DNA from 2 places in the Sphingomonas sp. PAMC26645 genome. Region 2 is predicted to be linked to the other one. Evidence: riboswitches for the same ligand, from Rfam matches in the RefSeq annotation. Region 2 holds a riboswitch; the other holds the start of a gene.
The links. Region 2 has a riboswitch for cobalamin ahead of cobW (cobalamin biosynthesis protein CobW). Riboswitches for the same ligand answer to the same signal wherever they lie in the genome.

Region 1 (5,229 bases), 160 kb from region 2:
ATGGGCGCGACGACCGGCGGCGACCTGAACCGCCCCGTCGGTCATCGCTCCGACGGCAGTGCGGAAGGCGCCACGAGCGCCGACGGACTGGTTCACGGGAGTTATGTCCACGGCCTGTTCGGGCTTGCCGAGCAACGCGGAGCGTGGCTGGCGCGGCTCGGCGTCAACGCGGTCGGACCGGACCATGCTACCTCGATCGATGCCGCACTCGACGCGATCGCGGCAACGCTCGAACGTCACGTCGATCTCGATGCGATGCTCGACCTAGCCCAGCGCGCCGGCTGACGCACCGGCGATGGCAAAAGCGAGCAGGACGCCGGTCTCGACAAGCTCGATCCCCGCCCCGTGCGCGTCTCCGGTCACGCCTCCCAGTTTACGCCGCAACCACGCGGCGACGGCCAGTATCAGGAGTGGAACCGCCATTAGCGCCGGAGCAGCGACGGCAGCGAGCGTCAGGAGGAGTCCCCAGCCGACCAGGTCGCGCGATCGGACTGCGCCGGCGACCGCGGCGCCCAATCCGCCCGCCCGCAACGGCGGCAACAGGACTGCCCAGGCTAGCGGTCCCATGCGGGCCGCAAACGGCACCAGGATGACCAGCCACCACGCCTTCGACCCGACCGCGTGCAGCAGAACCAGCTTGGCGATCATCTGGGCGACGATCGCGACGACGCCGAAGCTGCCGATATGCGGATCGGCCATCACCGCGAGCAACCGCGTCCGATCGCCATGCGCCGCGCCCAGTCCGTCGGAAAGATCGGCCAGCCCGTCGAGATGCAATACGCCCGTGACGGCGATCCACGTCAGCAATGCGGTGCATGCCCCGGTCCAGGGGTCGATCGATGCGCCTGCCCATCCCGCCGCAGCGACGAGCACGCCGATCGCCAGTCCGACGAGCGGATAGTATCGGATCGCCGCGGCAAAGTCGTGAGCCCCGGCCTCGACCCGCGGCATCGGCAGGCGCGTCAGGAAACCGAAAGCGATGACCAGCCGCTTCACGTCGCCAGCCCGACGATCTGAACAGTCCGATCCGGCCCAGGCCAGATCCGCAACGACACGAGCGCGGCATAAGGCAGGTCGAACGCCCATGTCTGACGACGATCGAACCCGCACAGGTCCGCCAGCGCCGCCCGGATAGCGCCACCGTGCGTGACGACCAACGTCGGCACCGGGGGAAGTACCGCCAAGGCATTGCCGACACGGTCCAACAACGACGACCATCGCTCACCATCCGGCGGCGGGGCGGCGTCCGGATCATCGTGGAACCGCGCGAAGGCGGCCGGATCGACATCGGCGGGACGCAAGCCGTCCCATGCTCCAAAGTCGAGTTCGCGCCACCGTCGATCGACCTCGCCGACGATGCCCCGCGCGCTGCCGATCGCCGTCGCGCAATCGCGCGTACGCCTCAGACCGGACGACACGATCGCAGCAACCTCCAGCCCTGCGGCTCGCTGGACGCACGCCGCAATACCGGCCTCCGTTACCGGATCGTCCGTTCGCCCCAGCAACAGGCCTTCGCGGACGGGAGCACCATGCCGCATCAGGTACAGCATGTGCGAACCGGTCACGCGACTGAGACCCCCGCCTCGGCAAAGGTCGCCATCTCGTCATGCGCCGCCAGCGCCGCACGAACGAGCAACGTCGCAGTCGCCGCGCCGCTTCCCTCGCCGAGCCGCATGCCTAGCGATAGCAGCGGATCGAGGCCCAATGCCCGCAACAGGCGCGCATGACCCGGCTCGGCCGACACGTGGCCGGCAAGACAATGTGCGAGGATATCCGGGCACGCAGCGGCGATCGGCGCGACCGCGGCACAGCATATGAAGCCGTCGAGCATGACGGGTACGCCGGCCAGACGCGCCGCGAGGACCGCGCCAGCGATCGCCGCAAGTTCACGACCGCCAAGCCTGCGTAGCGTCTCGAACGGGGTGGTCAGTGCGTCCCGGTGCAGCGCCAGCCCGGCCTCCACGGTCGCGATCTTGCGGGCCATGCCGTCGTCGTCGACTCCCGTACCGGGCCCGACCCAGTCGCGTGCCGAGCCATCGAAGCTGGCGAGGCACAGCGCGGCGGCGGAGGTCGAGTTGCCGATCCCCATCTCGCCGAGCACGATCAGGTCGGGCGCGTCCGCAACGACTGCGGCGCCCGCGTTGATCGCATCGAGGCATTCCTCCTCCGACATCGCCGGGGCGACGGTGAAATCGATGGTCGGCCGGTCGAGGTCGAGCGGAACGACTTTGAGATCGAGCCCCGCCGCGCGCGACAGCGCATTGATCGCCGCACCGCCATGTTGGAAATTGGCCACCATCTGCGCGGTGACGGAGGCCGGAAACGCACTGACGCCGCGATCGACGATGCCGTGATTACCCGCGAAGATCACCACCCGGCCGCGATCGAGCCGCGGGCGTTCATGGCCCTGCCAGCCGGCCATGAAGACGGCAATCTCTTCCAACCGCCCGAGCGAGCCCGGCGGCTTGGTCAGTTCGCCCTGCCGCGCCACTGCCGCCAATCGAGCAGCTTCGTCCGGCTGCGGCAACGCGCTCAAGGATGTTAGAAATGCCCCGGCCGTCGGAAAAAAGGTCATTCCACGACGAACCCGGCGGGCGGCGTGCGGGTGATGAAGTGGCCCTTCACGCCCTGCGGCCATTGCTTGAACGGCACCTGTCCGAACGCACTCTCGCCGTAGAGCCGTGCGTAATCCAAGATCGCACGGGCAGCGTCTTCGGTCGGCTCGAAACGGCCGAGCACATAGCCGACCTTGGCGGGCGCGCGGAGGTGGATCGTGCAGAAATCCTGGCAGGCGAACAGGCACGGCATCTCCTGCACCGCCACGTCGGCATAAGCGGGATCGCTCGCCTGCATCGCCTTCAGCGCGCTAACGAGCCGTGCGCCGCCGCGCTGACCCTGCTCGTCGTCACGCGCATCGGTGGAATGGCGGCACGTGTTGCACGCGACCACGGCAACGCCGTCTTCGACCGGCTTCAGCATGTCCGTGCCCGGACGATATTGGAATGACGTGAACTTGGCATAGGAACCCCTTCGGACAGTCGATCCCGCACCGCGCGAAGGGCGAAAGGCGCACGCCTCCAGCCTCCGCGCGACGCGAAGCGATGTCGTCGCTCGGGGTGTTACCCGTCCGTTCGGCGCACCCTGGCCGGACGAAAGACGACCGCGACGGGCAGGTCTCCTGGCTCGCGGGTCAACGCCGTCCGCGCCGCCTTCTCGGGAACATCCCAATGGCATGAGGCACGATGGCTCGCCGCGTACAGTTGCAGGGGCAGCCGGGTGTTTCCCGTTCCCATTTTCATCCCCCTCCGCGCGAGCATCGGGGGAACCTGTCGCGGGGGCAGCGATAGGCGGGAGGTGGAGACGACGCAAGACACGGCTACGTCCGTTAGAAGTCCGCGAGCCGTCCCCACGCCCTCCCGTCATCCTGACGAAAGTCAGGACCCAGGGTAACGGGCGGTGGCCTCCGTGGCTCTGGGTCCTGACTTTTGTCAGGATGACGGACGGTGGTCATAACGGGCCGTAGAATACGAAGCCGCCTAAAACTCCACGCCCGCCTGCGCCTTGACCCCCGACCGGAACGGATGCTTCACCTGCGTCATCTCGGACACCAGATCCGCCATCTCGATCAGTGCATCCGGCGCGTTCCGCCCGGTCACCACGACATGCGTCATCTCGGGCTTCGCCGCCAACACCGCCAGAACCTCGTCGACCGGCAGATACTCATACCGCAACACGATGTTCAGTTCGTCCGCCACGACCATCGCATAGGACGGATCGGCGATCATCCGCTTCACCTCGTCCCACGCCTCGCGCGCCACCGCGATGTCGCGCGCGCGATCCTGGGTGTCCCAGGTGAACCCCTCCCCCATCGGCTTGAACTCGCACAGCGCGGGGAACGCATCGAAGACCGCCTTCTCGCCGGTCGCCATCGCGCCCTTGACGAACTGCACCACGCCGACCTTGCGCCCATGACCGATCATCCGCACCGCCATGCCGAACGCGGCAGTCGACTTGCCCTTGCCCTTGCCGGTGTGGACGATGACCAGCCCCTTCTCGATCGTCTTGCTCGCGACGATCCGGTCGTGGACCTCCTTGCGCTTGGCGCTCTTGGCATTCTGTTCTTCGTCGGTCCGCATGGTCATGTCCTCTCGCGCACCCGATGGCGGATCGCGCCGCGCGGCGCTAGAGCGACCGACATGCTCCGCATTACCGACCTCAAGCTGCCGCTCAACCACGCCGACGAAGCGCTCCCCGCCGCGATCCGCGACCGCCTGCGCGTCACCCCACGCGACCTGATCCGTTACACCGTGGCGCGTCGCGCGCACGATGCGCGTGACAAGATGGACATCCAGCTCGTCTATTCGGTCGACGTCACGCTGAAGAACGAGGACACCGTCCTAACCCGCTTCCGCAAGGATCGCCACGTCCAGCGCACCCCCGACACAGGCTACCGCTTCGTCACCAAGGGCGGCGCGAGCTACACCGGCCCCCGCCCTGTGGTGGTCGGCGCAGGGCCGTGCGGGTTGTTCGCTGGCCTGATCCTCGCGCAAATGGGATTCCGCCCGATCATCCTCGACCGCGGGAAAGTCGTCCGCGAGCGTACCAAGGACACCTGGGGTCTGTGGCGCAAGAGCGTGCTCAACCCCGAATCCAACGTCCAGTTCGGCGAGGGCGGCGCCGGCACCTTCTCCGACGGCAAGCTCTGGAGCCAGATCAAAGACCCGCGCCATCTCGGCCGCAAAGTCCTGACCGAATTCGTGAAAGCCGGCGCGCCGCCCGAGATCCTCACCGAAGCGCACCCGCACATCGGCACGTTCCGCCTCGTCACGATGGTCGAGAGCATGCGCGCGACGATCGAGGCGCTGGGCGGCGAATACCGCTTCTCCACCCGCGTCGACGGTCTCAACATCGTCGAGGAGGCCGGCACCCGCCAACTCCGCGGGCTCCACCTCAGCACCGGCGACTATCTCGAGGCGAACCATGTCGTCTTCGCGGTCGGCCACAGCGCGCGCGACACGTTCGAAATGCTCCATGCCAAAGGCGTTCATGTCGAAGCCAAGCCGTTCTCGATCGGCGTCCGCATCGAGCATCCGCAATCCTGGATCGACGAAGCCCGGTTCGGGCCCTGCGCCGGCCACCCCGACCTCGGGGCGGCGGCGTACAGCCTGTCGCACCACTGCAAGAACGGGCGCACCGTCTACAGCTTCTGCATGTGCCCGGGCGGGACCG
Region 2 (5,229 bases):
CAGTCTGGCCGAACATCGTGCAGAGCGTCGGGAAGGCGTCGCGGAACAGGCCGGATACGCGCAGGGTGACGTCGATGCGGGGCCGGTCGAAGTTCGCCAGTGGCAGGATTTCGACGCCCGTGACGCGGTCGGACTGCATGTCCCAGACAGGTTCAGCGCCGAGCAGGTGGAGCGCCATCGCGAACTCCTCGCCGGCAGTGCGCATCGTCGCGGAGGCCCATAGGTCGACGACGAGGTTGCGTGGGTAGTCGCCGTGGTCTTGCAGATGGCGACGGACGAGCTCGTCGGCGAGCTTCACGCCTTGGGTATGCGCGGCGCGCGACGGGACTGCGCGGGGATCGGTTGTATAGAGGTTGCGGCCGGTGGGGAGGACGTCGGCGCGGCCTCGCCACGGGGAGCCGGACGGGCCGGACGCGACTCGTTTGCCTTGGAGGGCCGACAGGAGACCGAGGCGCTCCGCTGCGCCGTGTTCGCCGCGGCCGTAGATGTGGAGCCCGTCGCCATACTGGCTCTCCTTCACGTCGCAGACGAACGTGTCGATGCGGGTGATCGCGTCGGCTTGGGACTGTGCGTCGTCGAGGCCCAGCGTCGCGGCGAGGCCGGTGGCGGTGGCTTCGTCGCGGATGTCGCGTTGCAGGCGGTCGCGGCGGGCTGGGTCGAGGCCGTCGGCGTTGGAGAATTCGTCGAGCAGCGCTTCGAGGCGGCCTAAGCCTTCGCCGGTGCGCGTGCGTTCGAGCGGTGGCGGGACGTGGCCGAGCGTGACTGCGCCGATGCGGCGCTTGGCTTGGGCCGCCTCGCCGGGATCGTTGACGATGAACGGGTAGATGACGGGCATCGCGCCGGTCAGAGCCTCGGGCCAGCAGGCATCGGACAGTGCGACCGACTTGCCGGGGAGCCATTCGAGCGTGCCATGCGCGCCGACATGGACCAGCGCGTCGGTGCCGCGCGTGCGGAGCCAGAGGTAGAAGGCGACATAGGCGTGGCAGGGGCAGCGGAAGAGGTCGTGATACTCTTCCGCGCGTTGCTCGGTTCGGCCGCGTTCGGGTTGAAGAGCGACCAGTGCCCCGCCCTGGTCGATCGCGGTAAAGACGAAGTCTTCCGTTGGGTCGCCCCAGCTTTCCTGGAGATCGCTGCGGAGCGCTTCGGGAAGATGTGCGAGGGCTTTGCGGTACTCGGCGAGCGGCCAGTGAATGCGTGAGGTAGCGAGATCAGTTGCGTCGGGCGTGATTGCGTAGCCCGCTTCGGCGAGGTCGTCGAGGATCGCTTGCGTGGAGGCGAGTGCGTCGAGGCCGACGGCGTGCGCCATCTGGTACGCCTTGCCGGGGTAGGTCGAAAGGACGATCGAGAGGCGGTGGTCGGCGATGGGTTTGCTGGCGAGGTTCGTCCACGCTTCGATGCGCGCGGCGATCGCGGTGATGCGGGCTGGGTCGGCGCGGTGTTCGCGGCGGGTGTATTCCAGGTCGCCGTCTCGCGCGGCGGCTTCCTTGAAGCTGGCGACGCCGACGAAGAGGCGACCGTCCACTTCGGGGAGGACGACGTGCATGGCGAGGTCGGCGGGCGACAGGCCTCGGGTGGCACCGGCCCAGGCGGCACGGTCGGAGGTGGCGAGCGCGATCTGGAAGACGGGGACGTCCGCGCCGTCGAGAGGCGTGGCGTCGGTGGCGCCGCGTGCGGAAAAGGCGGTGGCGTTGACGATCGCGGCGGGTTCCAGTGTCTTGACCCAGCGTTTCGTCCAGGCGGCGGCGTCCGGAGCTTTCAAAGAGGGCGCGAACAGGCCGATGACGTCGAACCCTCTCGCGGTCAGTTCGGCATGAAGCGCTTCGATCGGGTGGAGGTCGGCGGCGGTCAGGTAGGAGCGGTAGAAGACGATCAGGATGCGGGGGCGGTTCGCGTTGAGCGCGAATGCGGCCGGGCACGTCACGCCGTCATGCGGCTGCCAGCCGCCGACGTCGGCGATCGCTCGGACGCCGGTGACCGGGCCGGCGTAAATGCCAGCCGCGAGCGCGAACTGTGCCAGTGCCGCTTGAGCTGCGACCGCGCCGCCGGTGTCGCAAAGATGGGCCAGGCGGCGGAGCGTCGAGAGCGGGATCGTCGAGGCTGCGTCGAGGCGCGTGTCGATGCGACCGTCCGCGGCGAGAACCGCTAGCGCGATGCCCTTCTCGCGCGCGAGGTTCTCGACCTGTTGCAGGCCATAACTCCAGTACGAGCGTCCGCCGATCAGCCGGATCAGGATTCCCTTCGCGCCAGCGAGCGTCTGTTCGATGTAGGTGTCGACCGAGAGCGGGTGCTGGAGCGCGGTCAGGTTCGCTACGCGCAGCGAGGGCAACCGGCTTCCAGCAACATCCGCACGTTTCCAGCCCGCGGCGAACGCGCCGAGGTCACCGTCGGAGAACGAGAGGACGACGAGGTCCGCGGGGGATTGGGCGAGGTCCTGCGGGACCGCGCTTTCCTCCAGTCCGTGGGTATCGCGGAAGACGACGTGCATCGTGGGCCTCAGCCGTTCAGCGCGGCCTTGATGCGGGCCTCGTCGATCCGGTCGTGCTCGGCGATGACCACGAGTTGCGTGCGGCGCGGTTCGTCGGCCCGCCACGGGCGGTCGTACTGCGTACGGACACGCGCGCCGACCGCCTGGACGAGCAAGCGCATCGGCTTGCCGGTGACGGCGGCATAGCCCTTTACGCGGAGGATGTCGGCGCTGCGGGCGAGCGCCTCGATCTTCGCGGTCAGGTCGGCGGGGTCGGCGATTTCGCCAAGCTCGACGACGACGCTGTCGAAGTCGTCATGCTCGTGATCGTCCTCGCCGTCGTGATGCGACGGGCGGCTGGCGATATCGTCCTCGGCCGCGGCGTTGAGGCCGAGGATCACGCGAGGATCGATGATGCCGTCGGTCAGGTCGATCACCGGGAGCGGCCGTGCGGACTCCGCGGTGATGACGGCGCGTGCCTTGGCGACGCCTTCGGGGCCGGCGAGATCGACCTTAGTCAGGAGCACCAGATCAGCGCAGGCGAGCTGATCCTCGAACACTTCCGAGAGCGGCGTCTCGTGATCGACGCTGGGGTCGGCGGCACGTTGCGCGTCGAGCGCGGCCACGTCGGGGGCGAAGCGGCCCGCGGCAACGGCTTCCGCATCGGCGAGCGCGATGACGCCGTCGACGGTGATGCGCGAGCGGATTGCGGGCCAGTCGAATGCCTTCAGCAGCGGCTTGGGCAGCGCGAGGCCGGAGGTCTCGATCAGGATGTGATCGGGGCGCGGGTCGAGCGCGAGGAGCGCCTCGACGGTCGGGATGAAATCATCCGCCACCGTGCAGCAGATGCAGCCGTTCGCCAGCTCGATCACGTTCTCCGCCGGGCAATCGGGGATCGCGCAGCCCTTGAGGATATCGCCATCGATGCCGAGCGTGCCGAATTCGTTGACGACGACGGCGAGACGGCGGCCGCTCGCGTTGCGGATCAGGTGGCTGATGAGCGTGGTCTTGCCGGCTCCGAGAAAGCCGGTGACGATCGTGACGGGGACCTTTGAAAGATCGGGCATTGGTATTCTCCTGCGAGCACACGCACGCACGACCATCGGGGCCGCACGCGTTCGTCGCTCAAACGGAGTACCGTGCCGCGACCATCCCCTGGATCGTAGCAAGAGCGACCATAACGCTGGCAGGTCTCCTGGCTCGCGGGTCGAGGCTCGACGTACGCCTTCCCAGGTTTCCCCAGTGGCTGCCCTTGCGTAAAGGGCGTGTGCGTCTCGCTCACCGCTTACAGTTGCAGGGACAGCCGCGGCATTGGGAGGAACTCCCGCACCGCATTCCCATTCAAGCCCCGAAGGGCACCGGCGCGATCTGTGAGGTTCGGTGAAACCGAGCCTCGGGGGTGGGTTAGAGCAGTTTAGCGGGACTGCCAATTCGCATATCGCTAGTTTTCGATCCTCCCCCGCCAGGGGGAGGTGGCACCGGAGGTGACGGAGGGGGCGTACACGGAACAAACGTGATCGCCGTCCTCCCCCTCCGTCTGGCAAGTGCCAGCCACCTCCCCCTGGCGGGGGAGGATTCGAAAGCGCGTCGAGCTTGGGGAACGGAAGAGCTAGCCTATCCGTGCACGACTTCGATCTCGTCGAAGCGTTTCCAGCGGTAGATCGCGAAGCTCAGCACCCAGCAGAGCACGAACAGGCCGATGATCGCGAAGCCGAGGCCGTTGAAATTCTCGCCGAGCGCCGTTGCGACGTCCCATATGCCGCCGGTGTAGCCGAGCTTCGATCCGAGCAGCGCCAGCGTCTCGATACCGCCGATCGCGATCGCAACGATCGCGGAGATCAGCGTGATGGTGATGTTGTAGTAGAGCTTGCGGATCGGCTTCACGAACGCCCATTCATAGGCGCCGAGCATGACGACGCCGTCGGCGGTATCGACCAACGCCATGCCGGTGGCGAACAGCACCGGGAGGACGAGGATGACACCGATCGAGAGACCGTCGGTGGCCTGGCTTGCGGAGAGGCCGAGGATCGCGACCTCCGTCGCCGTGTCGAAACCCAGGCCAAACAGGAAGCCGAGTGGCGCCATGTGCCAGCTCCGCGTGACCAGCCGGAACATCGGGCGGAACAGACGTGCGAGCAGCCCGCGGTTGCCGAGGAGGAGGTCGAGGTCCTCCTCGACATAGGTGCCGCCGCCCCGGACATGGCCGAAGGTGCGCCACACCGAGCGGAGGATGATCAGGTTCATCGCGGCGATCGTGAACAGGAACACGGCTGAGATGACGGTCGCGACCACCCCGCCGACTTGCTTGAATGCCTCAAACTGCGACAGCGCATTGGCGGTCAATGCGATCGCGACGGCCGCGATCAGCACGATCCCCGAATGACCGATCGCGAACCAGAAGCCGACCGCGATCGGGCGCTGGCCGTCCTGCATGAGCTTGCGCGTCACATTGTCGATTGCCGCGATGTGATCGGCGTCGACAGCATGGCGAAGGCCGAGGCCCCAGGCGAGCAGCGCGGTGCCCAGCATCAGCGGTTGCGCGTGGAACAGCGAGAACGCCCAACACCATGCGGCGATGTTGGCCGCGACCAAGCCTGCGAACATCCAGCCGATGCGCTTTCGTGTCGAACCCCGCGTCGGTCGTTCCATCGTCAAAGTCGTCATGCAAAAACCCCGCAGCGTCCGACGAGGACCGGGGCCTGCCGCGAACGGCCGGGACATACGACGACCGGACGCCATGAGCGGCCGACGCACGACGCCGATGC

Region 1: it holds a riboswitch for cobalamin, as region 2 does, so the genes downstream of both, E5673_RS12970 (DUF1636 domain-containing protein) here and cobW (cobalamin biosynthesis protein CobW) in region 2, are expected to answer to the same signal.

What each region holds. Positions count from the first base shown of each region.
Region 1 is NZ_CP039249.1:2,801,348-2,806,576, forward strand. It holds gene E5673_RS12950 (cobyric acid synthase) at 1-285, shown strand, start outside; gene cobS (adenosylcobinamide-GDP ribazoletransferase) at 265-996, opposite strand; gene E5673_RS12960 (histidine phosphatase family protein) at 993-1,550, opposite strand; gene cobT (nicotinate-nucleotide--dimethylbenzimidazole phosphoribosyltransferase) at 1,562-2,575, opposite strand; gene E5673_RS12970 (DUF1636 domain-containing protein) at 2,572-2,979, opposite strand; cobalamin riboswitch at 3,151-3,345, opposite strand; gene cobO (cob(I)yrinic acid a,c-diamide adenosyltransferase) at 3,537-4,142, opposite strand; gene E5673_RS12980 (NAD(P)/FAD-dependent oxidoreductase) at 4,197-5,229, shown strand, end outside.
Region 2 is NZ_CP039249.1:2,636,601-2,641,829, reverse strand. It holds gene cobN (cobaltochelatase subunit CobN) at 1-2,485, opposite strand, end outside; gene cobW (cobalamin biosynthesis protein CobW) at 2,494-3,531, opposite strand; cobalamin riboswitch at 3,632-3,842, opposite strand; gene E5673_RS12150 (HoxN/HupN/NixA family nickel/cobalt transporter) at 4,079-5,128, opposite strand.